Regions from separate parts of the Variovorax sp. DAIF25 genome, predicted to be linked through region 1. Evidence: predicted binding sites of a transcription regulator. Region 1 holds the regulator's gene; each other region holds the start of a gene.
The links. The regulator sigma-54, encoded in region 1, starts transcription at its own class of promoters, with help from an activator protein. The targets are predictions, from matches to a motif close to TGGCANGNAANCTGCTTT.
Positions count from the first base shown of each region.

Region 2: R0232_RS03005 (isopenicillin N synthase family dioxygenase) is a predicted target of sigma-54. The motif match lies at 2,699-2,716, and genes of this name have one in related genera.
Region 3: atzF (allophanate hydrolase) is a predicted target of sigma-54. The motif match lies at 1,797-1,814, and genes of this name have one in related genera.
Region 4: R0232_RS42700 (BMP family protein) is a predicted target of sigma-54. The motif match lies at 4,947-4,964, and genes of this name have one in related genera.

Region 1 covers NZ_CP136636.1:751,310-758,648, forward strand. The annotation lists gene R0232_RS03520 (SPOR domain-containing protein) at 1-216, shown strand, start outside; gene R0232_RS03525 (thiol:disulfide interchange protein DsbA/DsbL) at 401-1,048, shown strand; gene lptA (lipopolysaccharide transport periplasmic protein LptA) at 1,263-1,985, shown strand; gene lptB (LPS export ABC transporter ATP-binding protein) at 1,982-2,776, shown strand; gene R0232_RS03540 (RNA polymerase factor sigma-54) at 2,807-4,396, shown strand; gene R0232_RS03545 (phospholipase D family protein) at 4,407-6,005, shown strand; gene R0232_RS03550 (LysE family translocator) at 6,015-6,659, opposite strand; gene R0232_RS03555 (YceI family protein) at 6,682-7,323, opposite strand.
Region 2 covers NZ_CP136636.1:630,621-637,959, forward strand. The annotation lists gene R0232_RS02990 (ABC transporter ATP-binding protein) at 1-65, opposite strand, end outside; gene R0232_RS02995 (BMP family ABC transporter substrate-binding protein) at 87-1,184, opposite strand; gene R0232_RS03000 (VOC family protein) at 1,270-1,656, opposite strand; gene R0232_RS03005 (isopenicillin N synthase family dioxygenase) at 1,662-2,663, opposite strand; gene rutR (HTH-type transcriptional regulator RutR) at 2,869-3,564, shown strand; gene rutF (NADH-dependent FMN reductase RutF) at 3,575-4,099, opposite strand; gene R0232_RS03020 (malonic semialdehyde reductase) at 4,123-4,719, opposite strand; gene rutD (pyrimidine utilization protein D) at 4,716-5,522, opposite strand; gene rutC (pyrimidine utilization protein C) at 5,528-5,920, opposite strand; gene rutB (pyrimidine utilization protein B) at 5,946-6,737, opposite strand; gene rutA (pyrimidine utilization protein A) at 6,751-7,339, opposite strand, start outside.
Region 3 covers NZ_CP136636.1:359,833-367,171, forward strand. The annotation lists gene R0232_RS01650 (AmpG family muropeptide MFS transporter) at 1-684, opposite strand, end outside; gene R0232_RS01655 (M48 family metallopeptidase) at 756-1,610, shown strand; gene atzF (allophanate hydrolase) at 1,846-3,567, shown strand; gene R0232_RS01665 (ABC transporter substrate-binding protein) at 3,606-4,607, shown strand; gene R0232_RS01670 (ABC transporter permease) at 4,612-5,442, shown strand; gene R0232_RS01675 (ABC transporter ATP-binding protein) at 5,439-6,272, shown strand; gene R0232_RS01680 (DUF4089 domain-containing protein) at 6,287-6,493, shown strand; gene R0232_RS01685 (AtzE family amidohydrolase) at 6,490-7,339, shown strand, end outside.
Region 4 covers NZ_CP136637.1:1,805,527-1,812,865, forward strand. The annotation lists gene R0232_RS42675 (high-potential iron-sulfur protein) at 43-534, shown strand; gene R0232_RS42680 (gamma-glutamyltransferase family protein) at 561-2,096, opposite strand; gene R0232_RS42685 (TetR/AcrR family transcriptional regulator) at 2,181-2,846, opposite strand; gene R0232_RS42690 (amidase) at 2,843-4,012, opposite strand; gene R0232_RS42695 (cysteine hydrolase) at 4,048-4,845, opposite strand; gene R0232_RS42700 (BMP family protein) at 5,023-6,006, shown strand; gene R0232_RS42705 (ABC transporter ATP-binding protein) at 6,006-7,339, shown strand, end outside.

The sequences.
Region 1 (7,339 bases):
GCCGGCGCCTTCCGCACCACCGAGGACGCCGAGGCGCAGCGCGCCAAGCTCTCGCTGATGGGCGTCGAGGCCCGCGTGACCGAGCGCGAGCAGGCCGGCCGCACCGTCTACCGCGTGCGCGCCGGTCCGTTCAACAAGAAGGACGACGCCGACCGCCTCAAGGAACGGATGGACGGCGCCGGCCTCGACTCGGCGCTGGTGCGCGTCCAGCGCTGAGCGCCGTCCGGCCGGGGAGCGCCGCCGCCGGGTGGCCTCTCCCGACAACGGTCATGGTTTTTCTTTAAGCTTCGCCGCGGTCCGCGCCGCCCCCGGTTTCCCGGAGCCCCGAGCACCGCGCGCGGGAACTCCGCTTCATCGGCCCGGCTCAGTCTGCCGTCTACCAACTGGAGAGCTCTTTCCCATGAAACGTCGTGATTTCTCGCTGGCCGTCGCCGCTGGCTCGCTCGGCCTGATGGCCCATCTGCCCGCGCAAGCCCAGGCCCGCGCGCCGAAGGCCGGCACCGAATACCTCGTGCTCGACAAGCGCGTGCCGGTCGACGCACCGGCCGGCAAGATCGAGGTGATCGAGTTCTTCTCGTACAACTGCCCGCACTGCAACGACTTCGAGCCCGCGCTCGAGGCCTGGGCCAAGGGCCAGCCCAAGGACGTGGTGCTGCGCCGCGTGCCGGTGCCCTTCGTGGGCAACGACGTCGAAGCCAAGCAGCGCCTGTACTACGCGCTCGAGGCGCTGGGCAAGGTCGACGAGTACCAGCCCAAGGTCTTCAACGCGATCCACGCCCAGCGCCAGAACGTGAACGGCGACGCCAACATCGTGGCCTGGGCCGAGAAGAACGGCCTGGACGGCGCGAAGTTCAAGGAGCTGTTCACCTCCTTCGGCGTGGCGAGCAAGGCCAAGCGCGCCTCGCAGCTGACCGAGGCCTACAAGGTGGCCGGCGTGCCCGCGCTGGCCGTGGCCGGCCGCTGGTACGTGGACGGCGAGCTCGCCGGCAACATGAACAAGGCGCTGGCCGTGACCAACTACCTGATCGGCGAAGCCCGCAAGGGTTGAGACCGGTCTCGCGGCCCTGGCCGCTCCGCCGCCGGGAGGCCGGAATCCCATCGAGGGTTCCGGGGCGGCCGGGCCGTCATCCGGCCGGTCGGCAGAACGCGGGGCGATCCCGCGGGGTGCCGTGCCCGGGTTCGCCGCCCCGGGGCTTTTTCATCCGCGCGCATGGGTCTGGCGCGATGGGCCGCATACAATGCAGAGCAAGTTTCGTGCCTCTATGACATCGCACTCTCACCCCACCTCCTCCCTTCGCCGCACCGGTCGCCTCGTGCTGGCCGCGCTGCTGCTGGCCGGCTCCGCCGCCGCCGCCCTGGCCGAAACGGCCGACCGGACCAAGCCGATGAACATCGAATCCGATTCGATGCGCTACGACGATCTCAAGCAGACCAGCGTCTTCACCGGCAACGTGGTGGTCACCAAGGGCACCATCATCATCCGCGGCGCGCGCATCGACGTGCGCCAGGACCCCGAGGGCTACCAGTACGGCGTGGTCACCGCGGCGCCCGGCAAGCTCGCCTATTACAAGCAGAAGCGCAACGGCAACGGCGACGAGTGGATCGAGGGCGAGTCCGAGGTCATCGAGTACGACAGCCGCGCCGACAACGTCAAGTTCATCCGCCGCGCCGTCATGCGCCGCCTGGTCGGCGCCACGCCCAACGACGAGAGCAGCGGCGCGCTGATCGTCTACGACCAGAGCAACGACACCTACACCGTCAACGGCTCGACCGTGCCGCCCAACGCCGGCGTGTCGGCGCCGGGCGGCGGTGGCCGCGTCAAGGCCATCCTCACGCCGAAGTCGGCCGCGCCCGCCGCACCGGGTGCGCCCGGCGCCTCGGCCCCGGCCACGCGCCGTCCCGCGGCCCCGGCGCCCACGCCGGCACCGGGCGCCGGACTGCGCTCCACCACCACGCTGAGCGGCGAAGGGGAAGAACGCAAGTGATCGAAGCCGCCGGAACCCAGGAAGCCAACGGCGTGCCGGGCAGCCGCCTCGTCGCGCGCGGCCTGCAGAAGAGCTATGGCAGCCGCAAGGTGGTCAAGGACGTCTCGCTCGACGTGCAGAAGGGCGAAGTGGTCGGACTGCTCGGCCCCAACGGCGCCGGCAAGACCACCTCGTTCTACATGATCGTCGGGCTGGTGCGCGCCGACGCGGGCGAGATCTCCATCGACGGCGAGCCGATCGCCCACATGCCGATCCACCGCCGCGCGCGCATGGGCCTGAGCTACCTGCCGCAGGAAGCCTCGATCTTCCGCAAGCTCACGGTCGAGGAGAACGTGCGCGCGGTGCTCGAGCTGCAGCGCGAGCCCGATGCCAACGGCCGGCCGCAGGCGCTGTCGAAGCAGCGCATGGAAGAGCGCCTGTCGGAGCTGCTGGCCGACCTGCGCGTCGACCACCTGCGCGATTCGCCCGCGCTCGCGCTGTCGGGCGGCGAACGCCGCCGCGTCGAGATCGCGCGCGCGCTGGCCACCCAGCCGCGCTTCATCCTGCTCGACGAGCCCTTCGCCGGCATCGACCCGATCGCGGTGATCGAGATCCAGCGCATCATCAGCTTCCTGAAGGAACGCGGCATCGGCGTGCTGATCACCGACCACAACGTGCGCGAGACGCTGGGCATCTGCGACCACGCCTTCATCATCAGCGACGGCCATGTGCTGGCACAGGGCACGCCCTCGGAGATCGTCGACAACGCCGAAGTGCGCCGGGTCTACCTGGGCGAGCACTTCCGCATGTGATGACCCTCGTGCAAGTCATTTCCTGAGGGCATGAAACAAGGCTTGTCGCTGCGCGTTTCGCAGCATCTCGCGCTGACGCCTCAGCTGCAGCAGTCGATCCGGCTGCTGCAGCTCTCCACGCTCGAACTGAGCCAGGAGGTCGAGCAGATGCTCGACGAGAACCCCTTCCTCGAGCGCACCGCCGAGGAAGCCGCGCGCGAGGAGTTCGGCCTCGACGCCGCCGACACGCCCGCGCCGCGCGAGGACACCGAGCGCGAAGCCGAGAGCGACTACGCGAGCGCCGCGCCTTCGACCTCGACCACGTCCACCGAGACCGCCTCGTCGTCCGAGGCCGAGCCGGCCCTCGACTCGCCCGAGCGCGAGCCCGACTGGGAAGGCGACGGCACCGTCGACATGGCGCCCGACGACAGCGAATGGGGCAGCGACGCGCCCGCGCGCAACAACAGCAGCACCGGCGACGACGAGCGCGCCGATGCCACCGAGCTCGCGCGCAGCCAGGAATCGCTGCAGTCCTTCCTGCACCGCCAGGCGCTGAGCCTGCGGCTCAACGAGAACGACAGCGCCGCGCTGCGCTTTTTGATCGAGTCGCTCAACGACGACGGCTACCTCGAGGATTCGCTGCCGGCGCTGGCCTCGGGCCTCGCGGGCGACGACAACGACCAGTTCGACGAACTGGTGCACCACTTCCAGGTCGCGCTGGGCTTGCTGCAGAGCCTGGAGCCCGCGGGCGTGGGCGCGCGCGACCTCGGCGAATGCCTCGCGATCCAGCTGCGCGCGCTGGCCGACGAAGACGAAACCGAGGACGAGGAGCTGGTGCGCAAGACCGCGCTCGCCATCTGCAAGCAGCCGATGGAGCTGCTCGCGCGGCGCGACTTCAAGCGCCTCGCCACGCTCACGCGTACCAACGAGGAACTGGTGCGCTCGGCGCTGCAGGTCATCGCGCGGCTCGAACCCAAGCCGGGCCGCCGCTTCGTCGATGTCGAGCGCAACATCGTCATTCCCGACGTGATCGTCACCAAGACCGGCCGCGGCACCAACGTGAAGTTCCGCGTCATGCTCAACCCCGAGGTGATGCCGCGGCTGCGCGTGCACGACATCTATGCCGGCGCGCTCAAGTCGCACAAGGGCGAGGGCAGCCAGGCGCTGTCGCAGCGGCTGCAGGAGGCGCGCTGGTTCATCAAGAACATCCAGCAGCGCTTCGACACCATCCTGCGCGTGAGCAACGCCATCGTCGAGCGGCAGAAGAGCTACTTCGTGCACGGCGAGCTCGCGATGCGCCCGCTGGTGCTGCGCGAGATCGCCGACGAGCTCGGGCTGCACGAATCCACCATCTCGCGCGTGACCACCGCGAAGTACATGTCCACGCCCTTCGGCACGGTCGAGCTCAAGTACTTCTTCGGCTCGGCGCTGGGCACCGAGACCGGCGGCAATGCCTCGAGCACCGCGGTGCGCGCGCTGATCAAGCAGTTCGTCGGTTCGGAGAGCGTGAAGAAGCCGCTGTCGGACAGCCAGATCTCCGAGATGCTCAAGGAGCAGGGCATCGAGTGCGCGCGCCGCACCGTCGCCAAGTACCGCGAGGCGCTGCGCATCGCGCCCGCCAACCTGCGCAAGGCCCTGTAGAAAGCCGCCGATGGCCCGACGCCTGCTGTCGCGCTGTGGGCCCTGGGTGTTCGCCATCGCGGCCGCGCTGTTGGCCGCCGGTTGCGCCTCGCTGCCCGACGAGGCCCCGCGCACGCCCACCAAGGCCATCGCCGTGTCGAAGGACACTGCGCTCGGGCGCATCGCGCTGGCCGCACAGCCCGACCCCGACCTCAGCGGCTTTCGCCTCATGCCCGGCGGCGACTTCGCCTTCGACACCCGCATCCAGCTCGCGCGCCGCGCCCAGCGCACGCTCGACGTCCAGTACTACCAGATCGAGAACGACGAGACCGGCCGCTACCTGCTGCGCACCCTGCGCGATGCCGCGCAGCGCGGCGTGCGGGTGCGCGTGCTGATGGACGACCTCTACACCGCGGGCGAGGACGAGCTGCTGCGCGGCTTCGCGGCCACGCCCAATGTCGAGCTGCGCCTGTTCAACCCCTTCCCGGCCGGCCGCGGCAGCCTGCTCGCGCGCTTCACCGCCTCGCTGTTCGACTTCAGCCGCGTCAACCGGCGCATGCACAACAAGCTGTTCATCGCCGACGGCGCGATGGCCGTGGCGGGCGGGCGCAACATCGGCAACCAGTACTTCCGGCGCACCGCGGGCGAGAACTTCATCGACCTCGACACCTTCGTGACGGGCGCGCTGATCCCGCGCCTGGGCAGCCTGTTCGACCAGTACTGGAACAGCCCCTACGTGCGGCCCGTCGAGTCGGTGGTGGCGAGCACGCTGCCGAACGACGAACTGCAGCGCCGCTTCGAGGCCGCCACCGGCCCCGACACCACGCCGCCGCCGCCGAAGCCCGCGCCCAACGACCTGCTGGGCTACGGCCCGATCGCCGAGGACCTCGACGCCGGCCGGCTCGGCCTGATCTGGACCACGGCCGAGGCCTACGCCGATTCGCCCGACCGCGTGATCGGCAAGACCGCCTCGTACGGCGGCGTGCCGCTGCTCGACGTCGACAGCGTGCGCTACAACGTGGTCGAGCAGATGCGCCGCGCGCGCAGCGAGGTCACCATCGTCTCGCCCTACCTGATCCCGGGCGCCGCGGGGCTCGAGGTGATGAACGAGATCCGCCGGCGCCAGGTGAAGATCAGCGTGGTGACCAACTCGCTCGCCGCCACCGACGAGCCGCTGGTGCACACCGCCTACCGCCGCTACCGGCCCGAGATGCTGCGCCTGGGCGCCGAGCTCTACGAACTCAGCACCAACCGCACCCGCCGCAGCGTGCGGCTGGGCCTGTTCGGCACCTCGGTCGGCCGGCTGCATGCCAAGTCGGCGGTGATCGACCAGCGCATCCTGTTCGTCGGCTCGATGAATTTCGACCCGCGATCCGAGGTCCACAACACCGAGATCGGCCTGTTCATCCGCAGCCCCGAGATGGCGCAGCAGGCGCTGAAGCTGCTCGAGGTGCTCAAGCAGCAGGGCGCCTACAGGCTGCGCTTCGCCGAAGGCAGCGACTCGCGCCTGGAGTGGATCAGCGAGGAGGCCGGCAAGACCACGGTGCTGAGCGAGGAGCCCGACTCGGGCTTCTGGGATCGCACCATGCTCGAACTGCTGGCGCCGCTGACGCCGGAGAGCCTGCTCTAGGAATCGGCCTCAGGTCCCGCGCACCGCCGACCACACCAGCCGCAGCCCCAGCAGCCCCATCACGCCGCCGGCCGCGCGGTCGATCCAGGTCTTGTAGCGCAGGTAGGCCGAACGCGGCGCCGCCGACGACAGCGCGAGCGCGACGATGGCGTACCAGCCGGTCTCGATGCAGAAGATCACGGCCGGCACCGCGAGCGCCAGCACCAGCGGCACCTCGCGCGGCAGGAAGGCCGCGAAGATGCTCGCGTAGACCACGGCCGTCTTCGGGTTGCTGACCTGCGTGGCCAGCCCGAGCAGGAAGGTGCGCTTGCCGCGGCCGCCCGATGCGGCGGGCGTGCCCGCCTCCGGCGCCATCGCGAGCGGCTGCCGCGCGCCGCGCCAGATGCGGATGCCCAGGTAGACCAGGTAGGCGCCGCCGAAGCCCTTGATCGCGAGGTAGAGCGCCGGCACCGCGAGGAACGCGGCCTGCAGCCCCGCGAGCGCCGCGATCGCGAACACCAGCCCGCCCGCGCCCATGCCGAGCGCGGCCGCGAGGCCGTCGGCGCGCGAGGCCACGGCCGTGCGCGCCACCATCACGAAGCTCGGGCCCGGGCTCATCGCGCCCACGGCCATGGCGCCGGCGATGCCGAGCAGGGAAAGGGTGGTGTCGATCATCGGAGGGGCTCTCTTTCGAAATTCATTGCTGCACGTTCACCGCCTCGACCTGCACCAGCAGCTTCACCTTGTTCTCGAAGCCGAAGTTCAGCCCCCAGGTGATGCCCCAGTCGCTGCGCTCGACGGTGGTCTCGAAGTCGCCGCCGCAGACCTGGCGGTTGATCAGCGGGCTCAGGTAGCAGTTGAAGCGCACGGCCTTGAGGGTGACGGGCCTGGTCTGGCCCATCAGCGTGAGCGTGCCGGGCACCTCGGCCACCTTGTCGCCGCTGAAGGCGATGCGCTCGGCGACGAAGCGGCCGGTGGGGAATTCGGCGACGTTGAAGAAGTCCTTGCTCTGCACGTGCCGGTTCAGCAGGTCGACGCCGGTGTTGATCGAGCTGATGTCCATCGTGATGTCGACCTTGCCGCTGGTGCCGGCGGCATCGATCTGCACCGAGCCGTCCTTGGTGCTGAAGCGGCCGCGGTTGGTGGTGGTGCCGTAGTGGCCCATCTCGTACATGACGAAGGTGTGGGTCGGGTCGACCACGTAGCTGGCGCCCTTGACCGGGCCGCCCGCGGGCTTGGCCGCGACGGCCGGGGCGGTGTATTCCTGCGCGGCGACGAGGCCGGACGCGGCGAGCGCGAAGCCCAGCAGGGCGGCGGAAAGCAGTGTCTTGTTCTTCATGGCGGGTGCTGCGTGC
Region 2 (7,339 bases), 120 kb from region 1:
TCGGTCAGCGCCGCGAAGCCGTCGAAGGATTTGCGGATGCCGGTGAGTTCGAGCGCGTTGGGCATGGGGGCGGAACTCCTCGCGGCCTACTTCTGCGTGACCACGCCCTTGACGAACCAGTCCATCTTCCAGAGGTCGGCATCGGACAGCACGGCGCCCTTGGCCACGCGCTCCTTGCCGTCGCGGTCGGCCAGCGGGCCGGCGTAGATCTGCTTGCCCTTCATGAGCGCGTCGCGCTCGGCCGTGATCAGCGCGGCCTTGTCCTTGGGCACGGCCGGGCCGAAGCCCGCGATGTCGGTGCCGCCGTCCTTCATCGAAATGAAGGCGCCGTACTCGGCGGGCTTCCAGTTGCCGGCCATGATCTTCTTGAGCTCGGGCGTCAGGAAGCGGTCCCACACCCAGACCGAGGAGCACAGCGTGGCCTTGGGCGCGAACTGGCGCAGGTCGCGGTGGTGGCCGGTGCCGTAGACGCCACGCTCCTGCGCGACGATCTGCGGCGTGGGGCTGTCGACGTGCTGGCCGATCACGTCGGCGCCCTGGTCGATCAGCGCGGCAGCGGCGGCGCGTTCCTTCACGGGGTCGTTCCACGCGCCGGTGTAGATCACGTTGACGGTGGCGTTGGGGTTCATCTTCTGCGCGCCGAGCGCGAAGGCGTTGATGGTCCAGTTCACCACGCCGAAGGGATTGGCGGCGACGAAGCCGAGCTTGCCGCTCCTGGAGGCCGCGCCCGCGGCCATGCCGCACAGGTACTGGCTCTCGTAGGTGCGGCCGTAGAAGGATTCGAGATTGCGGCCGTTGGTGGTGCCCGAGCCGTTGAGGAAGGCGACGTCGGGGTACTTGGCGGCCAGGTCCTTGAAGCTGTCGGAGTAGCCGAAGGCCGTGCCGATGACGATGTTGGCGCCGCGCTGGATGAACTTCTCGGCCGCGGGCTTGATGGCCGATGCGTCCTCGGGCACGTTCTCGACGAACTGGATCTTCTGGCCGAGTTCCTTCTCGATCTTCACGCGCGCCTCGTCGAAGGCCTGGGTCCAGCCGCCGTCGTTCTTGGGGCCGAAGTAGAGCATCGCGATCTTGGGCTTGTCCTTGAGCGTGAAGCCGTCGGCGGCGGCCGCGGGCAGCGCCGCGAGGGACGCTGCGCCCGCCGCGAAGGTCAGGGCGAGGCAGGAAACGGGAATGCGCGGCATGGAGCAACCTTTCGAGAGAGGCATGGCGGAAGGGGCCGGAGAAAGAAGAAGGAGAGCGAGCAGGCGCGAGGGGGCCGCGGGCGCGTCACAGCATGAAGTTGATGCGGAACACGTTGCCCTCGGGATCGAGCAGCACCGACTGGTACCAGTCGTAGTAGGTGCGGTAGGGCGGCTTGACGAGCGTGGCGCCGGCCTCGAGCGCGATCGGCACCATCCGGTCGACCTCGTCCTGGCTGTCGACGTCGATGTTGAGCAGGAACTTCACGCCGCGCGTGTCGGAGAACTCGGCGAGCTGCAGCAGTTCGTAGGCATCGAGCGCGTTGAAGCCCAGGCTCGACTTGCCGGTGTCGAGGCCGCGGAAGATCGGCGAGCGGATCGCCTCGACCTCGGGGAAGCCGAACACGCGCTGGTAGAAGCCGCTGAGCGCGACCACGTCCTTCGCGAAGACGTTGACGTAGGACAGGTGGGCCATGTGCTCTACGCCGTCACCTTGGTGCCGCCGAAGGTCGTCTGCTTGACGAACTTCGAGGTCAGGTGGTCGCCCGAGGAGATCGGCGCGTACTTCGGCTGTTCGCCGGGCGCGAGGCAGCTCGGCAGGCACTCGACCATCGCGTCGTAGTTGGGCTGGTGGAAGAACACCAGCGACTGCCGGCGGTTGGTGCTCGCCACCTCGAAGGGCGGGTTGATCACGCGGTGCAGCGTCGACACCCATTGGTCGTTGGTCCACTGCATCATCAGGTCGGCGATGTTGACGACCAGGCCGTCCTCGACCTGCGGCACGTCGACCCACTGGCCGGCCTTGTTGAACACCTGCAGGCCCTTGTCGTCGGGCAGCACGATCGTGAGGCTGCCGTAGTCGCTGTGCGCGCCCGCGCGCAACTGGCCCGGCAGCGGCTGCTCGCGCTGCGGCGGATAGCTCAGCACGCGGAACATGCTGATGTGGCGGTCGATCTTGTCGTCGAAGAAGCGCTCGGGCAGCGCGAGGCCGAGCGCGAACACGCGCATCAGCGAGCGCGAGAGATCGCTCATCGCCTCGAAGTAGCCCTCGTAGGCTTCGCGGAAGCCCTCGATCGGCGGCCAGCTGTTGGGCTCGAAGTGCGGACCGGCCGCGGCACCGCGGTGGTAGTCGTCGTCGGGCACGTTCGAGGGGCCGATCGAGAACGACTCCTTGAGGTCGCCCGGTGCCGCCTCCTCGAGGCTGTACGACAGGCCTTCCTCGCCGACCGCGCTGTAGCCGCGCACCGCGTCCTCGCGCGGGCGGTCGACCTTGCGCTTCTCGGTCAGGGGCAGTTCGAAGAAGCGCCGCGACAGCGAGGCCACGCGTTCGATCAGCTCGGGTGCGATGCCGTGGTTGGTGATCACGAGGAAGCCGATGCTGCGGCAGGCTTCGTCGACTTTGTGCGCGACCTCGGCCTTGCCTTCGGCGGTGCCGGCGAAGTACGGCGCGAGATCGATGATGGGAACGGACAGCAGGGTCATGGCGAATGGCTCCATGGGCTTGGCATGCCTTTCGCCATGCAACGTCTGTGCCAGTTGGACCAAATGGACAAATCGCTTTCGTCGCGTCAGCATGGTGCGCCGCGAGGCCTTCGGAACACCGGCGCGGCGCGGTGCGATGCACGCGGCCTTACAGTGGTGCGCGTTCCGAACCAACGACCGACGAAGACAGAAAGAGCGAGGGAAGATGCCGAAGACCAAGGCGCTGGCCGCGGCCAGCCACAGCGAGAAGCCGAGCCGCAAGCCCGCCGTGCGCAGCGCGTCGGCGGTGAACCGGCGGCTGCGCCAGATCGAGAACAAGCGCAGCGCGATCCTGGGTGCGGCGCTCGGGCTGTTCTCGCGCTTCGGGCTGCACGGCACCTCGATCGACCAGGTGGCCGCGCGCGCCGACGTGTCGAAGAGCAACCTGCTCTACTACTTCGCGAACAAGGAGGAGCTCTACGTCAACGTGCTGCGCGACCTGCTCGCGCTGTGGCTCGAGCCGCTGCGCGGCTTCAGCGCCGAGCAGGATCCGCGCGAGGCGATCGGCGACTACATCCGCCGCAAGCTCGTGATCTCGCGCGACCGGCCCGATGCCTCGCGCCTGTTCTGCCTCGAGATGATCCAGGGCGCGCCGCTGCTGCGCGACGAGCTCGATCGCGAGCTGCGCACGCTGGTGGAGAAGAAATCCGAAGTGATCCGCGCCTGGGTCGAGGCCGGCAAGCTCGCGCCGGTCGATCCGCCGCACCTGATCTTCGCGCTGTGGGCGATCACGCAGCACTACGCCGACTTCGGCGTGCAGGTGCAGGCGCTGTCGGGCCACACGCTGGAAGACGAGGGCTTCTTCGAGCGCACCGTGGAGAACGTGCAGCGCATCGTGCTGCAGGGCATCGAGCCGCGTTGAGTTCGCGGCTTCAGTGCGGCGGCGCCGCGATCTCGTGATAGCGCCGATCGAAGTAGATCAGCCCCTGCGCCGCGCCGCCGAGGGCGATGGCCACGGCTTCGCAGAACAGCACGTCGTGCGTGCCCGCGCTGGTGGCGTGCATCACGCGGCAGTCGAAGGAGACGGCCGCGTCCTCGAGCATCGGCGAGCCGGTGGCATCGCGGCGCCAGCGGCCGGCGGCGAAGCGCTCGTCCATCGGCGTGCGGCCGCCGAACAGCGCGGACAGCGACTGGTGGCCCGCGGCGAGCACGTTCACGCACAGCACGCCATTGGCCTTGAAGGCCGGGTACACCGAGGCCGAGCGGTTGAGGCACACGAGCAGGGTCGGCGGCTCGTCGGTCACGCTGCAGACGGCCGAGGCCGTGAAGCCGGCGCGGCCCGCGGGACCGTCGGTGGTGATGATGTTGACGGCCGCGCCCAGTCGCGCCATCGCGTTGCGATAGTCGCTTTTCTGCAGGCCGGGCGGCAACCCGGCGGGCGTCGAAATGGAGGCCATGGCGTGTTGCATGCCGGGTGCTTTCAGGCCAGCACGCAGGCCTCGTCGAAGCCCAGGCGCGGCAGGCGCCCGAACAGCTTCGACGCGTCGCCGTGGCCGAGGTTGATGAGGAAGTTGACGGTCCAGTCGCTGCCCTCGAAGAAGGCGGCGTCGACCTTGGTCTTGTCGAAGCCCGACATCGGGCCCGCGTCGAGCCCGAGCGCGCGCGCCGCCAGCAGCAGGTAGCCGGCCTGCAGGCTGGCGTTGCGGAAGGCCGTCTCGTGCGCGGCCTCGGGGCTGCCGGTGAACCAGCTGCGCGCATCGGCATGCGGGAACAGCGTGGGCAACCGGTCGTAGAACCTGCGGTCCCAGGCGGCGATGACGGTGACGGGCGCGCTCATCGTCTTCTCGAGGTTGCCCTTGGAGAGCGCGGGCGCGAGCCGTGCCTTGCCCTCGGGCGTGCGCACGAACACGAAGCGCGCGGGCGAGCAGTTGGCCGAGGTCGGGCCGAGGCTGGCGAGCGCGTGCAGCTGGCGCAGCTGCGCATCGGACACCGGTTCGGCGGTCCAGCCGTTGTGGCTGCGCGCGGCGGTGAAGAGCAGCGCGAGCGCCGCGTCGTCGAGCGAAGTGGAAGTGGTCATGCGATGGCGGCGGGTGCGGCGACCCGCGAGAGGAAATCGAGCAGGCCGCGGTTGAAGGCCTCGGCCTCGGTCACGCTGTGGGCATGGCCGCCGTGCGCGACGAAGTCGAGCGTGACGTCGTGCAGGCCGTCGGCCAGGTGCTGCGAGCAGGTCCAGGGCACGAGCACGTCGTCCTTGGCGGCCGCGATCAGCGCGGGCGCGGCGATCTCGCCGAGGCGCGCGGCGATGTCGAAGGCGCGCAGCGCGCCGATGCGCGCGCGCATGTTGGCCTCGCCCGGAAAGTGCGCGAAGGCATGGTCGACCTCGTCGGCCACGCGCTGCGCATGCTCGGCGGCCCAGGCGGCGGGGTACAGGAAGATCGGCTGCGCCTCGACATAGGCGCGCGCACCGCAGGCGCGGAGCAGCGCGAGCCGCGCGTCGAAGCAGCGCGCCGAATGCGGATTGGGTCGGGCCCACGCGTTGACGAGCACCAGGCTCGCGATGCGCGCGGGTGCGTCGAGCGCGAGCTGCAGGCCCACGAGGCCGCCGAGCGCGTGGCCCGCGAAGTGGCACTGCGCGGTGCGGGTGGCATCGAGGATCTCGAGCACGTCGCGCGCCATGTCGGCGATCGCATAGGCCTCGGGCAGCGCGGCGGGGCTGCGGCCGGTGCCGCGCTGGTCGTAGGCGATGACGCGGTGGCCGGCGGCGACCAGCGCGCCGAGCTGCGGCTGCCAGAAGCCGGCCGAGCCGCCGAGGCCCGACGACAGCAGCACGGTGGCCGCGGCATCCGAAGGGCCATGCACCTCGTAGTGCAGGGTGCTCATCGAGCTCAGGCCTTTCGGCCCACGTGCGCGATCGAGGCGATCTCGATCAGTGCGTCGGGCTTCACCAGGCCGCACTGGATGCAGAAGCGCGCCGGCTTGGTGCCGGGGAAGAACTCGGCATAGACCGCGTTGATCTTCGCGTAGTCGGCCCAGTCCTTGATCATGATCTGGTTGAAGGTCACGTCGTCCATGGTGCCGCCCGCGGCCTCGACCACGCCCTGGATGGTGGCGAGCACATGGCGCGCCTGCGCGGCGGCGTCGCCGACATGGACCACGTTGTTGTCCTGGTCGAAGGGCAGCGTGCCCGAGACGTAGAGCACGCCGTCGGCGAGCGTGCCGGGCACGTAGGGGGCGAGCGGCACGCCGGTGCCGGGCGGGATGATGGCTTGCTTGGGCATGGGAAGGCTCCTGGAGAAAAGAGGATCAGGCGGTGGCGGCTTCGGCCGGGGCGGGTTGCGACAGCGCGGTGGGCGCGAAGCTGCGGCAGAAGTGGTCGACCGAGGAGACCCAGCCGAAGAAGGTCTCGACGTTGTAGACCGAGGCCTGCTGGATCGCGGCCCCGCCGAGCTCGTGCGTGGCGTCCTCGAGCATCACGGCGAAGTACTCGAGGTGGAAGGCATCGCGCAGCGTGGACTCCACGCAGACATTGGTCGCGATGCCGGTGAACACGAGGTGGCGGATGCCGCGCGAGCGCAGCGTGCTGTCGAGCGTGCTGTTGAAGAAGCCGCTGTAGCGCGTCTTGGGCACGACGATGTCGCCGGGCCGTGGCTTCATCTCGTCGATGAGCTCGTAGTCCCAGCCGCCCTTGGCGAGGAAGCGGCCCTGCAGCTCGGGCCGCGCGCGCATGGTCTTGAGCGCGTTCGACTTGTGCCAGTTGGGCGAGCCGGGGCCGCCGGCCTCGACATAGCCGGCGTCCCAGCCGTTCTGCAGGAACACGACCAGCAGGCCGGCCGCGCGCGCCGCGGCGATGGCGCGCACGATGCCGGCGATGGTGCCCTGCGCGCCCGAGATGTCGAAGCCGGCCGAATCGACGTAGCCGCCGAGCGAGGCGTAGGCGTTCTGCATGTCGACCACGACGAGCGCGGTGTCGCTCGCATGCAGCGCGAGCGGCTCGGGGCGCGCGGGCAGGATCAGCGGGGCGGGCGCGCCCGCGGCGCGCGGCGCGCCGACGGGCGTGGTCGAGGTGAGGGTGGCGTTGCGGGCCGGTGCGTTCATGGCGTGCTCCGGGTCAGGCCGCGAGGCGTTCGGGTTCGACGCGCGAGGGCACCGGGCTCGGCACGTGCGCGCGGCTCTTCATCAGCGGCTGGATGCGCTCGCCGAAGGCCTCGACGCCCGCGAGGAAGTCGTCGAAGGTCAGCAGCACGCCCTCGGTGCCGGGCACCTCGGCCACCTCGTCGAGCAGGCGCGCCACGGTCTCGTAGGAGCCCACGAGCGTGCCCATGTTGATGTTCACGGCCGAGGTCGGGTCGGCCATCTGCCGCACGTTGGTGTCGGCGCCCGACCTGGTGTCGGCCGCGCCCTGCGCGCCGAGCCAGGCGATGGCCTCGCTGTCGGCGCCGGCCTTGTAGTGCTCCCACTTGGCGCGCGCGGCCTCGTCGGTCTCGTCGGCGATCACCATCATCAGCACGTAGCTGGTGACGTGGCGGCCCGTGGCGGCGCTGGCCTCGATCAGCTTCTCGGCCGCGGGCGCGAAGGCGCGCGGCGTGTTCACGCCCTTGCCGAAGCAGAAGTTGTAGTCGGCGTACTTGGCGGAGAACGCCATGCCGGCGTCGCTCTGGCCGGCGCAGATCACCTTCATGCCGGCCTGCGGGCGCGGG
Region 3 (7,339 bases), 390 kb from region 1:
ATACGTGCCGGCGGCACTGGCGGCCTGGGCGATGGTGCCGGCCACCGCGCCGCTGGCGGCCCGGCAACTGGCGGCGACGGAGTCGGCCACCGGGCCTTCGGCGACGTTGGCCACCCACAGCACCCCCGCCCCGGCCCAGATCATCGCGAGCCGGTAGCCGGTCTGGTAGGCCGCGGCCAGCGCCGCCTGCTTGCGGGTTTCGGCCGACTCGATACGGAAGGCGTCGAGCGCGATGTCCTGCGTGGCCGAGCCGAAGGCCACCAGCAGCGCGCACCAGATCATCGGCGTGAGCCCCTGGCGCGGATCGTTGACCGCCATGCCGACCAGCCCCGCGATCACCATCCCCTGCGCCAGCAGCAGCCAGCCGCGCCGGCGCCCGAGCAGCGTGGTCAGCGGCGGCAGCGGCAGCCGGTCGACCAGCGGCGCCCAGACCCATTTGAAGCCGTAGGCCAGGCCGACCCAGCTCAGGTAGCCGATGGTGGCGCGGTCGATGCCGGCCTCGCGCAGCCGGAAGCTCAGCGTGCCCAGCACCAGCAGCAGCGGCAGCCCGGCCGAGAAGCCCAGCGCCAGCATGCGCAAGGTGGCGGGTTCGAGGTAGACCTTCAGGGCGTCGCGCCAGGGCGGCGAACCGGCGGCGGTGGATTCGGCGGGCGGGACGGAAGACATGTGGGGGCGATTGTCCATGAGCGCCGCGCCTGCCGGCCGCCGGGTCATCCACCAAGGCGTCTTCATTTGTTCCTATCATCCGGCCCCATATGTGCACACGCTGCGATCGCTCCGTTCCAGTCGGCTCCGCCGCTTCCCCCTGGCAGCCGCGGCGCGCCTTCCTGCTGGCCGCGGCCGGCGCGGCATTGAGCGGGCCGGCGCTCGCGCAGGTCGACGTCGGCAATGCCTCGGTCGCGCGCAACCTCGTGCCGGCCGACCGCATCGAGGCCGCGGGCGGCCAGCAGTACGGCGAGCTGCTGGAGCAGGCGCGCGCCAAGAACGCGCTCGCGGGCGACGGCAATCCGCAGCTGCAGCGGCTGCGCGCCATCGCCAACCGGCTGATCCCTTTCGCCACGCCCTGGAACAGCCGCGCGCGGCAATGGAAGTGGGAGGTCAACCTGATCGGCAGCAAGCAGATCAACGCCTTCTGCCTGCCGGGCGGCAAGATCGCCTTCTTCACCGGCATCCTCGACCAGCTCAAGCTCACCGACGACGAGGTCGCGATGGTGATGGGCCACGAGATGGCCCATGCGCTGCGCGAGCATGCGCGCGCCCGCATGGCCAAGAGCGCGGGCACCGGCGCCGCGCTCTCGATCGGTGCGCAGCTGCTCGGCCTGGGGCAGGTCGGCGACCTCGCCGCGCGCGCGGGCACCCAGCTGCTCACGCTCAAGTTCAGCCGCGGCGACGAGACCGAGGCCGATCTCGTCGGCCTGGAGCTCGCGGCGCGCGCCGGCTACGACCCGAAGGCCTCGGTCTCGCTGTGGAACAAGATGGCCACGGCCTCGAAGAACCAGGGCGGGCTGAGCTTCCTCTCCACCCACCCGAGCGGGCCGGACCGGATCGCGAAGCTGCAGGCGAATCTGCCGAAGGTGGAGAACCTGTACCGGGACGCCAAGAAGAGCTGAGCGCCCTGTCTTCCTCCTTCCCCCTCTGGGGGAAGGCCGGGATGGGGGCTCCGGGCGGTGGATGCGGTCTGCGCTGTTGCAAGGCCCGGTGCCCCCACCCCAACCCTCCCCCAGCGGGGGAGGGAGCCATACATAAATACCTGAGCAGCTGATGCCGTAGGCGCGTCGGCAGCGGCCCGTGCGCGCTGGCACGCCGCTTGCATCTCGACTTGTACACAAGTTTGGATGCCTGATCATGGTGCATGACGAGAAAGACCCGGCCGCCGCAGCGTGGATCCTGCGTTTCGCGCAGCCGCTGACGCGCGAGAACGACGACACGCGGGAAGCCACGCCCGCTTCCACCGCCACCCCCGCCCCGCTCGCGGGCCTGCGCTTCGCCGTCAAGGACAACATCGACGTCGCCGGCGTGCCCACCACCGCCGCCTGCCCGGCCTTCGAGCGCCTGCCGGCCGCCCATGCGGCCGTGGTGCAGCGGCTGCTCGACGCCGGTGCGTCGCTGCTCGGCAAGACCAACCTCGACCAGTTCGCCTGCGGCCTCAACGGCACGCGCTCGCCCTATGGCGAGGTCGGCAATGCCTTCGATGCACGCTACGTGTCCGGCGGCTCGAGTTCGGGCTCGGCGCGCGTGGTCGCCACCGGCGAGGCCGACTTCGCGCTCGGCACCGACACGGCCGGCTCGGGCCGCGTGCCCGCGGGCCTCAACAACATCGTCGGCCTCAAGCCCTCGCGCGGGCTGCTGAGCACCGCCGGCGTGGTGCCGGCCGCGCAGAGCGTCGACTGCGTCTCGATCTTCGCGCGCACCGTCGCGCTCGCGGCCGAGGTGCTGCAGGCCGCGCTCGGCTTCGATGCGCGCGATCCCTATTCGCGCGACATCGCGCTCGATGTCGAACCCTTCCCCGCCGCCTTCCGCTTCGGCGTGCCCGACCGCCTCGCCTTCTTCGGCGACACGCTCGCCGAGGCCGCCTTCGCCGATGCGCGCCGCCGCCTCGAGGCGCTGGGCGGCACGGCCGTCACCGTGCCCTTCGCGCCGCTGGCCGAGGCCGCCGCGCTGCTCTACGACAGCGCGCTGGTGGCCGAGCGCTATGCCGCGGTGCGCGCCTTCTTCGACCGCCACGAGGCCGAGGTGGTCGAGCCCGTGCGCGGCATCCTCGCGCAGGGCCGCGGCTACAACGCGGCCGACGTGTTCGAGGCCCAGACCCGGCTGCGCGCGCTCGCGCAGCAGGCCGAGCCGATGTGGCGCGACATCGATGTGCTGCTGGTGCCCACCGCGCCCACGCACTACACGCGCGACGCGATGCGCGCCGACCCGGTGGCGCTCAATCGCAACCTCGGCGCCTACACCAACTTCGTCAACCTGCTCGACTACGCCGCGCTCTCGGTGCCCAGCAGCCTGCGGTCCGACGGCCTGCCCTTCGGCATCACGCTGATCGGCCGCTGCGGCAGCGACCTCGCGCTGGCCGAGCTGGGCCAGCGCTACCACCATGCCACCGGCCTCGCGCAGGGCGCGACCGGCGAGCCGCTGCCCGCGCCGCGGCCGATCCGTGGCCTCGCACCAGTGCCGGCCGCGACGCTGCCGATCGCGGTGGTCGGCGCACACCTCAGCGGCATGCCGCTCAACGGCCAGCTCACCGAGCGCGGCGCCGTGCTGCGCGAAGCGATCCAGACCGCGCCGCGCTACCGCCTGTACGCGCTGCCCGGCACCGTGCCGCCCAAGCCCGGCCTGCAGCGCAGCGCCGAGGGCGGCGCCGCGATCGCGCTCGAGGTGTGGGACCTGCCGCTGGCCGAGGTCGGCGGCTTCCTCGCGCTGATCCCCGCGCCGCTGGGCCTGGGCAGCGTCGAGCTGGCCGACGGCCGCTGGGTGCACGGCTTCATCTGCGAGGGCCATGCGCTGGCCGGCGCCGAAGAGGTCACGCGCCATGGCGGCTGGCGCGCCTATCTCGCGAGCCGCGCCGCCTGAATCCCTGTTGTCTTCGAACCCCGACCGAGGAGTCTTCCATGTCCATCTCCGACCTTCCTTCCACCGCCTCGCGCCGACAGGTGCTGCAGGCCGGCGCCGCCGGCCTCGCGGTGCTCGCCGCGCCGGCGATCGTGCGCGCCCAGGCGGCACCGAAGATCCGCGTCGGCTTCTGGCCGGTGGCCGCGGGCCTGCCCTTCTTCGCGGCGGTCGAGCGCGGATTCTTCAAGGAAGCGGGGCTCGACGTGGAACCGCAGAAGTTCGCGGGCGCGCAGCAGGTGATGGAAGCCATGCTCGCGGGCCGCTGCGACGGCAGCGCCAACGGCACCGGCTCGGCCAACCTCGCGATCGGCGAGATCGCGCAGCCGGGCCTGTTCAAGATCTTCTGCACCAACCCGAGCAACGCGAAGTTCGTGCTCGACGAGTTCATCGTCGCCAAGGACAGCCCGATCAAGGCCATGGCCGAGCTCGCGGGCAAGAAGGTGGCCTCGGGCCCGGGCATCCAGAACGTCACGCTGTGCAAGACCATGCTCGAGCGCGCGGGCGCCAAGGGCGTGTCGGTCAGCGAGCTGCCGATCGGCCAGCACGTGGCCGCGCTGGTGGCGGGGCAGGTCGATGCCTGCTACACGCTCGAGCCCACGGGCACCGTGGGCCGCATGAACGGCACCACGCGCGTGCTCGAGGCCGGCGTGGTCGCGCGCTACATCCTCGGCGACCCGATGGCGCCCTGGCATGGCGGCGCCGCCAGCCTCACGACCGAGTTCCTCAAGAAGAACCCCGACGCCGCGAAGAAGTACATCGCCGCCTATGCGCGCGGCGTCGAGCTGGTGCGCAGCCAGCCCGACGAGGCGCGCCAGTACATGAAGGGCTACACCGCCATCGAGGGCAAGCTCACGGCCGAGGTGCCGCTGGCCTCGTACATGCTCTACAACGAGTTCAAGCCCAGCGACGTCGCCTACTTCCAGAAGTTCTACGACCTGTTCACCGAGAAGGGGATCTTCGAGAAGAAGGTCCTGGTGGACGGCCTGCTCTACAAGGCCTGACGCCATGGTCGACAGCAGCACCACCGCCTCCCCGTGGGCGCCGCCCGCGGGCAACGCCACCGCCTCCGCGGCACCGAAGGCGCCCGCCTGGGAGCGCTGGCTGCCGGCCATCGGGCCGGTCGTCCTGTTCATCGTCTGGGACCTGGTGGTGCGGCTCGGCTTCATCAAGCCGATCCTGCTGCCCTCGCCGGCCGACACCGTGGCCGCGCTCATCACCGGCCTGGCCGGCGGGCCGCTGCTGCTCGACTTCGCCGTCACCGTGTGGCGCACCGTGCAGGCCTTCGCGATCGCCGCCGTCGTCGGCATGCCGCTGGGCGTGCTGCTGGGCAGCAACGAACGCGCCTACCGCAGCGTCGAGTTCCTGATCGACTTCTTCCGCTCCACGCCCTCGTCGGCGCTGATCCCGCTGTTCCTGCTGATCTTCGGCGTGTCCGACATCAACAAGGTGGCGATCGCGGCCTTCGGCGCGCTGCTGATCGTGGTGTTCAACAGCGCCTACGGCGTCATCAACGCGCGCAAGCAGCGCGTGATGGCGGCGCGCGTGATGGGCGCCTCGCGCTGGCAGATCTTCAAGGACGTGCTGGTGTGGGAGAGCCTGCAGCCCAGCTTCGTGGGCCTGCGCTCGGCGGTCTCGATGGCGCTGGTGATCGTGATCGTGGCCGAGATGTTCATCGGCTCCGACAACGGCCTGGGCCACCGCATCATCGACGCGCAGCAGGTGCTCAACGTCAAGAGCATGTATGCCGCCATCCTCGCGGCCGGCGCGCTGGGCTACGTGCTCAACATCCTCTTCCTCGTGGCCGAGCGCCGCATCGTTCACTGGAGCGGCCGATGAAAGCCACGCCCGACATCGTCGTCAACGGCCCGGTGTATGCCGACGTGCCCAAGCCGGTGTTCAAGCCCGGCCCGGCCGGCACCCACATCACGATCCGCGGCCTCACCAAGTACTTCGCGGGCTGGCCGCTGTACGAGAACTTCGACCTCGACATCCCCAAGCACCGCATCGTCTCGGTGTTCGGTCCCAACGGCTGCGGCAAGTCCACGCTGATCAACATGATCGCGGGGCTGATCCCCATCGACAGCGGCGAGATCCTGTTCGACGGGAAACAGCGCAAGGACACCAAGATCGGCTACGTGTTCCAGAACTACCGCGAGGCGATGTTCCCGTGGATGCGCACCATCGACAACATCGCGTATCCGCTGAAGCTGGAAGGCCGCAGCAAGGCCGAGGTCGATCGCCGCATGGAGGAGCTGGTCGCTTCCTTCGACGTCAAGTTCGACCTCAAGCGCTTTCCCTACGAGCTCTCGGGCGGCCAGCAGCAGACCGCGTCGATCATGCGCGCGCTCGCGCCGAACCCCGAGGTGCTGTTCCTCGACGAGCCCTTCTCGGCGCTCGACTTCGAGATGACGCTGTTCATCCGCGAGAAGCTGCAGGAGGTGTTCATGCAGACCGGCACCACCATGTTGCTGGTCTCGCACGACCTCGAGGAGGCGGTGTACCTGGCCGACGAGGTGCTGCTGCTGACCAAGCGCCCGACCAAGGTGGCCGAGATCCTGCGCTATGGCGATGCGCGCCCGCGCACGGTCGAGACGCTGAGCACCGAGAGCTTCGTCGCGATGAAGAAGCTCAGCCTCGACATCTTCCAGCGCGAAGTGCGCCGTTGAGAGGAGACGACGCGATGACCCCCGAACAGATCGAACGCCACGTCGACGCGGCCGCGGCCGCGCTCGGCCTCCCGCTCTCGCCCGCGCACCGCGAGGGCGTGCTGCGCTACTTCGCGCTCGCGGCCGGCTTCGCGGCCACCGTCGAGGCGGTGCCGCTGTCGGTGCACGACGAGGCGGCGGTGCAATTCGTTCCGGTCGCGCCTTCGGAGGCCGGCCGATGAACGCCGCCAGCCTGATCGCCAGGGACGCGAGCGCCATGGTCGAGGCGGTGCGCCGCGGCGAGGTCAGCGCCAGCGCGCTGGCCGAAGCCAGCCTCGCGCGCATCGAGGCCACCGACGGCCGCGTCAACGCCTTCACCGCCGTGCTGCGCGAACGCGCGCTGCGCCGCGCCGCGCAGGTCGATGCCTCGCTGGCTTCGGCCACGGCCGAGCGCACGCGCGAACTGCCGCTGCTCGGCGTGCCCTTCGCGGTCAAGAACCTGTTCGACATCGCGGGCATCGCCACGCTGGCCGGCTCGAAGATCGAGCGCGAGGCCGCGCCCGCGAATGCCGACGCGCTGCTGGTGCGCCGGCTCGAGCGCGCGGGCGCGGTGCTGGTCGGCGCGCTCAACATGGACGAGTACGCCTACGGCTTCACCACCGAGAACAGCCACGAGGGCCCGACGCGCAATCCGCACGACCTCTCGTGCATCGCGGGCGGTTCCTCGGGCGGCTCGGGCGCGGCCGTGGCCGCGGGGCAGGTCGCGCTCACGCTGGGCTCGGACACCAACGGCTCGATCCGCGTGCCGGCCTCGCTGTGCGGCGTGTTCGGCCTCAAGCCCACCTTCGGCCGGCTGCCGCGCAGCGGCAGCTATCCCTTCGTCTCCAGCCTCGACCACCTCGGGCCCTTCGCACGCTCGGCGCGCGATCTCGCGCTGGCCTACGACGCGATGCAGGGGCCGGAGGATCCCGCCGGCCGGCGCGACCCCGGCTGCACGCAGCGCGCGGTCGAACCGGTGGCGCCGCTGCTGGTGCGCGGCACGCAGGGTTTGCGCATCGGCGTGCTCGGCGGCTACTTCCGTGCCAATG
Region 4 (7,339 bases), on a different replicon from region 1:
ATTCATCAGGCACACACTGAGCGGGGACTGAGATCGCCCGTCATGGACTGGCTGATCAAGCGCACCATGAAGGGCATCCGGCGCACCTTCGATGTGGTACCGCGTCGCGTGAAGGCGCTAGTGAAGGCAGACCTTCTGGAGATGTTGGTTCTGGTCAACCGACAGAAGCCCCTTGAACGCGGCGCGCGACCGGGCGTTGTTGTTGATCGGTGTTGCAGGGGCCTTGCGATGACATCCAGCCGCCGCATCTTCATCCTGACCCTCGCCGCGACGGGCGCTGCCGCCTGCGCCTCCGATGCGTTCGCGCAAGCCCAGCTCGACGAGAGAGAGCTGCAAGCCGTGGCGCTCGGCTATGTCGCAGATTCGGCCAGGGCCGATACGAAGAAATCCCCGAAGCAAGACAACGCCCAGCTGTGCAACGGCTGCGCACTGTGGCAATCGAAGCCGACCGACCCGCAGGGCAACTGCGCGCTGTTCTTCGGCAAGCAGGTTAACGCCAGGGGGTGGTGCAGCGCCTGGGCGAAGAAGGCCTGAGTGCCGGGCTGCCGGCAGCCCGGCACTCAAAGACCCAGTGCGACCCCATCACCGCGAGGGTCGTGCGCGCCCGCCAGGCTGCCGTCGGCTTCGAAGCGGATCACGCCGGGCAGCCCTGCCAGTGGGCTGTGCGCGGCGATGGGCGCGACCTCGTGGCCGCGCGCGGTCAACGATGCAATCACCTCGGGCCCCACGTCCTGCTCCAGCTTCAGGCTGTCGCGGCTGTCGGAGAAGGTCCGTCCGAGCAGGAAGCGCGGCCTTGCCAGTGCCTGCGCGGGGTCCAGGCCGAAGTCGATCAGGCGGGTGAGCAGCGCCACCAGGGTCTGCGGCTGCCCGTCCGCGCCCTGCGTGCCCAGCAGCAGCTCGGGCCGACCGTCGCGCATGAAGGCGACGGGGTTCAGCGTATGGAAGGGCCGCTTGCCGCCGCGCAGCCCGTTGGGATGGCTCGCATCGTGGTGGAAGGCCGCGCCGCGGTTGTGCCACAGCACACCGGTGTCGCCAGCCACGACACCGCTGCCCCAGTCGTAGTAGATGCTCTGGAGCACGCCCGCACCACGGCCCGAGGCGTCCGCGGCCGCGAAGAACACGGTGTCGCCGTGGCGGAATCGTTGGGGCCAGGGCATCGCCCGTGCGCCGGCTTGCGCCCGCGCCGCCTGCTGGTGGATGTAGGCGGCGTCGAGCAGCCGCTGCACGGGCACCTCGGTGAAATCGGGGTCGGCCAGGAAGCGGTCGCGGTCGACGAAGGCCAGCTTGATCGCCTCGACCATCCGGTGGAAGTGCTCGGCGCTGCCTTCGGCGATACCGGAGAAATCCTGCTCGCCGAGGATGCCCATGGCTTCCAGCGTGGCGAAGCCCTGCGTCGGCGGCGGCAGGCTCAGCAGCGTGCCGCCGCGGTAGGGCACGGCCAGCGGCGTCACTTCCCGAGCGCGGGTGCTGCGCATGTCGTCCAGCGTGAGCGGCGAACCCGCGGCCTGCAGGCCGGCCGCGAGGCGGTGCGCGACTTCGCCTTCGTAGAACTCGCGCGGGCCCTGCGCCGCGAGCCGCGACAGCGTGTGCGCCAGCCCGGGCTGGTGCTGGTGCGAAGGCCCGACGGGAAACGCCGCGTCGAAGCCGTGCCAGTGCTGCGCCTCCGCGGCCCGCATCTCGTGCCAGAAGCGCTGCGAGGCCGACACAGCGAAGCCCTCCTGCGCATGCTCGATCGCGCGAGACAGCAGCGACGCCCAGCGCTGGCGGCCCTGCCAGTCGCGCGCCGAGATGTCGAAGGCCCGGGCCCAACTGTCCACCGCCGCGGCCGTGGTCAATGCCGACGCGCCGCCGCGCAGCGGGACTGGCCCCGACAGCGGCGGGAGCGCTGCGGCGGCCTGCCCGACGCCGGAGATGCCGCGCACCGGCGCACCGGGCTGCGCGATGAGCCAGAAACCGTCGCCTCCGAGCCCGGTGAAGTGCGGGCACACGACGCACAGCACGGCCGCCATGGCGATGGCGGCCTCGATGGCATTGCCGCCATCGGCCAGCACCTCCAGGCCCGCCGCACTGGCCAGCGGATGGGGGCTCGTCACCATGCCTCGCCGGGAGGTGGCCGAAGCAGGTGCGGCGGGCTGGTGTGTGGGCTCAGCGGACATGGAAGCAGTCATGCGGACGTTCGTTCATGGCGCCTGCGTCAGGAAGGCCGCCACCATCTGGCGGGTCATCTTCTGGTGCGCCTTCTGCCAGGCCGCGGCCTGCAGGTCCTTGTTGAAGATGCGTGACAGCGTGAACGCATGGGCGCGGCCGTAGTACGACAGGCTCACCATCGCCACGTACAGGTGCAGCGCATCGATGCCACTGCGCACGACGCCTGCCGCCACCCCGCGCACCAGCAGGCGGCGGATCAGCGCGATCACCGGCGATGACATCTCTGGGATCCGGTTCGAGCGCGCGAGATGCCGCGCCTCGTTGAGGTTCTCGAAGGCCAGCAGCTTGCGCAGCCGCGGGTGCGTCGCGAAGTGGTGGTCCACGAAATCGGCGATGTGCAGCAGGCCGGTCAGCGGCTCCTCGGCCTCCGGGTCCAGCCGGAGTTCTTCGTGCCGCAGGTCGGCCATCACCGCCTCGAGCACGGCGACGTACAGGTCGTCCTTGCTCCCGAAGTAGTGGTACAGCATGCGGATGTTCGTGCCGGCGAGCCGTGCGATGCGTTCGGTGCGCGCGCCGCTGTAGCCCTCGTTCGAGAACTCGTCGATCGCCGCTTCCAGGAGCTTCGCGCGCGTGAGTGCGGCGTCGCGCCGCGCGATCGTCTCCTGGGCCGGCGCCTGCCGTGGGGAAAGTTTGCTCATCGTGTGGATGGGAATGCAGGCGCTAGTGTCGCGGCAAGTTCGAGCAGCCGTTCGTCATTGCCCCTGGCCGAGATGAAGGATGCGTAAGGCGGCAGGCCCTCGGCAGCCGGCAGCGGAAACACCACCTGCGGCAGCCCCGCATGGCCGGCCACCGCGCCGAGCGCCAGTGCGCGCTCGTAGAAGGCGCCGCGCTGAGCCGCATCGGCGCGGCGCGACAGCGCGAAGCAGGGTGCGACGGGAATCAGCCACGCCTCGTCGGGGCCCATCCTCTGCGTCAGCCGCGCGGCGGCCTGCGCGCGCCATTCGCTCCAGCGCGTTCCCTGTGCGGCATCGAGCGCCAGCGCCGCCTCGAAGCGCGGCGCGATGGCGGCACCGAAGCGCGGCCGCTGTCGCCGGATCCACGGGCCGACGTGAGCCTGGATCTCCAGGCCCTGGAGCACGGCATAGGCTTCGAACCAGTCGCGCCAGTCGCTGCCGCCATAGGCGCTGCGCTCGCTGTCGATGCGCATCAGGCGGGCCCACGCGGCCAGCGGCTCGCGCACCGCGGGCTCCGCCAGCGCCAGCGCGTCCGTGGCCACGCACAGGCGCAGGGGCGGCGCGGGCCGGTCGCTGCCGATGCGGGCTTCGGTGCCGAGCAGCGCATGCCCGGCGCGGCGCAGCAGGTCGGCATCGCGCGCGAACCACCCCACCGTGTCGTAGCTCGGTGCGAAGGGCAGGACCCCGTCGAGCGGGATCCGGCCGTGCGTGGGCCGCATCGCGGCTACCCCGCAGAACGCCGCCGGTACGCGCACCGAGCCGCCCGTGTCGGTGCCCAGCGCCAGGTCGACCTCCGCCCATGCGACCGCGGCGGCGCTGCCGCTGGACGACCCACCGGGCAGCCGATCGGGGTCGCGCGGATGGCGCGGCGCGCCGTAGTGGGCGTTCTCGCCCTCCAGGCTGAAGGCGAGTTCGTCGCTGATCGTCTTGCCGACGACCCGCGCGCCTGCGTCACGCAGCGCGGCCACGCAGGGCGCGTCGTGCACGGCCGGCGCGTGGCTGGCGGCCCAGTCCGGGTTACCGCCGCCGGTAACGGCGCCTGCGATGTCGATGAGGTCCTTCACGCCCAGGCGCACCCCGTTCAGCGCGCCGACGCCGGTGGCGGGCCGCTCGCAGCGGGGGCCGGGCATCCAGCCGCCCGATCCGTGCGCTGTCTCCGTGTGCATCAGGCGGGCAGCGCCGCGAGCACGGCGGCCGAGTCGGTCACGAAGCCGAAGCACTTCTTGACGTTCCAGATCGTCGCCTCGGTGCAGAAGTCCGGCGAGCTCGTGGCGCAGCAGTCGCTTAGCATCACGCAGCCGTAGCCCAGGAAGTTGGCGTCGGTGAGCGTGTGCAGCACGCACTGGTCGGTGTTGCAGCCCGCGAAGAGGATGCTGCGCACCCCGAGGTTGCGCAGGATGCTGTCCAGCGGCGTGTCCCAGAAGCCGCTGATGCGGTGCTTGTCGACCAGAAAGTCGCCTTCGTGCGGTGCGAGCTCGTCCACGATGGCCGCGGCCCACGAGTCCTTCTGCAGCACGTGGCCCTTGCCGCCGGGCAGCGGGTCGCCCAGGCCGACGCCCGTGCCGCTGTTCTTGTACAGATGGATCTGGTTGGGTGGCATGTTGGCCAGGTCCGGGCGGTTGCCCCAGTTGACCCAGACGACCGGCACGCCGGCGCGGCGCAGCCCGGGCAGCAGCTTCTGCAGCGGGGCGATCGGCGTGCGGTCCGCCGCATAGTTGCCGCCGATGTGGTCGACCCATCCGCCCTCGGTGCAGAAGTCGTTCTGCAGGTCGATGATGACGATGGCCGTGCGGCGCAGGTCGAGCACCACGTTCTGCGGCTGCGCCTGCACCCGAGCGCGCAGCGGCGCGGGCGGCTCCACGGACATATCGACCTCGCGCTCGCTGGCGACCCAGTAGTACTGCTGGCCCAGGCCCAGGGCGCCGTCGGGCCGGGCATCGGGAAGATAGGGGTGGCGTTTCATCAAAGGCTCCGGTGGTGTGCGGGCGAAGGGCGCATCGCCGCAGGCTGGTGCATTCGTTGCGGTAGCCGCACCGATATGCGGCAAAAAGTCGGCGAATTCACTGGCACTGTTATTGCGATGCGTTGTCGGTAAGTAATTGATTAGTTACTTAACCCTCCAACTAGCGAAAGGCATGCCATGCAGATTCCGTCTCCCTCCCGCCGCGCCGCCGTCCTCGCAGGCGTCAGCGCCTTCACCGCCCTCGTGCTGAGCCTGCCGGCCTCGGCCGCGGATCCGCTCGCGGTCGGCATCCTCATTCCCGGGTCCAAGTCGGACAAGGGATGGATGGAGTCCGGCTACGACGGACTCGTGGCCGCACAGAAGGAGTACGGCGCCAGGATCAAGGTGCAGATGATCGAGAACATCAACTACGCCGACATGGAGCAGGCGCTGACCAACCTGGCCAGCAAGAACGCGCTCGTGATCGGCGTCGGCGGCCAGACCCAGGCCGCCGTGCTCAAGGTGGCCAAGCGCTTCCCCAAGACGCACTTCTCGATCGTCGGCGGCAACAAGGCCGAGGAGACGGCCAACGTGGCCGGCTACGACGTGAAGCAGGCCGAGATCGCCTTCGTCGCGGGCGCCGCCGCCGCGATGCTCTCGAAGAACGGGGCCGTGAGCTACGTGGGCGGCATGGAGATCCCTTCCATCGTCAACGCCGGCAAGGAGTTCGGCAACGGCGCCAAGTACATCAAGCCCGGCATCAAGTACTTCGAGAACTACACCGGCGACTTCGACAACGTGGCCAAGGCCAAGGAAGCCACGCTGGCGGCCATCGCGCAGGGCGCCGACGTGCACTATCACATCCTGAACCTCGGCCTGCGCGGCATGGAGCAGGCGGCCAAGGAGAAGGGCACGAAGATCATCGGCAGCTACACCAACCGCTGCGGCACCGATCCGCTCTATCCCGCCTACAGCATCACCGGCGTCGGCTATCAGGTGCAGTACGCCATCAAGGAGGCCGTCGGCGGTACCTGGAAGGCCGGCTACAAGCCCTTCGGACTGGCCATGGGGCCGAACGCATCGGACATGGTCATCTGCGGGGCGACCGACGAACAGAAGGCCAAGCTCGAGCAGATCAAGAAGGACATCCTGTCCGGCAAGATCAAGGTGCTGGAGGGCTGATGCGCGAGCGCCACGCCATCGGCCTCGGTGAGGGCATCGGCGACGGCGGCCCGGGGTTCGCCGCAACGCCGGCCGCCGCGCCGCTGCTGAAGCTGGAGGGGCTGTCCAAGCGCTTCGGCGCGCTGCAGGCGCTGCAGGACGTCTCGCTGGCGCTCCATCCCGGCGAGGTCCACTGCCTGCTGGGCGAGAACGGCGCCGGCAAGTCCACGCTGTGCAATCTCGTCTTCGGCGTGCACGTCGCGGACGCGGGCCAGATGACGCTGGCCGGCGAGGCGTTTCGCCCGCGCTCGCCGGCGGATGCCCTTTCTCACGGCATCGCGATGGTCCACCAGCATTTCAGCCTCGTGCCCGACATGACGGTGCTCGACAACCTGCTGCTCGGCCAGATGCGCGGCGTGCTAGACCGCAAGGCCGGCGCGGCGCGTATCGCCGCGATGCGGGAGCGCTACGGGCTCGCGCTCGATCCGCATGCGAAGGTGCAGGACCTGTCGGTGGGCGAGCGCCAGCGCGTGGAAATCGTGAAGTGCCTGGTGCGCGAGCCGCGCCTGCTGGTGCTCGACGAACCCACCGCCGTGTTGCTGCCGCAGGAGATCGAGGCATTGCTCTCGGTGTGTACGCGCGTGGCGCAGCAGGGCTGCGGCGTGGTGCTGGTCACCCACAAGCTGGCCGAGATCCAGCGCGTTGCGCGGCGTGCGACCGTCCTGCGCGGCGGCCGAGTGGTGGCGCGCTCGGACGCGCCCGCACAGGATATCGACGCGCTGGTGCGCGCGATGATCCAGCGCGACCTGCAGGCGCCTGCCGCTGCGCCGGTACGGGCGTCTCGTGCGTCCCGGCCGGCACCGGGCAGCCCGACGCGCGAGGCAGCGCTGCTGGCCGACGGCCTCACCGTGCGCGACGTCGATGGCGTGGTGCGCCTGGACAACTTCACCCTGGTGGTGGAGCCGGGCGAGATCGTGGCCATCGCCGGCGTCGAGGGCAATGGCCAGAGCGAGCTGGGCGCGGTGCTTTCGGGAATGCTGCGTCCCACCGAGGGGCGCTATTTCGTCTGCGGCGAGGACATGACGCGCGCCACGCCGCGCCAGCTCAGCGCCGCGGGCTGCGGCGTGGTGCCCGAAGACCGGCATGCGCTGGCCTGCGTGACAGGCATGAACGTCGCAGAGAACATCATGCTCGACCGCCTGGACCGGTTCCGGCGCTTCGGCCTCCTCGACCGCGCGGCCATGCGCCGCGAGGCACTCGACCTCATGCAGCGCTATGACGTGCGCGCCGCCAGCCCCGACGTGCCGTTCGGAGGCCTTTCGGGCGGCAACCAGCAGAAGGCGGTGCTCGCGCG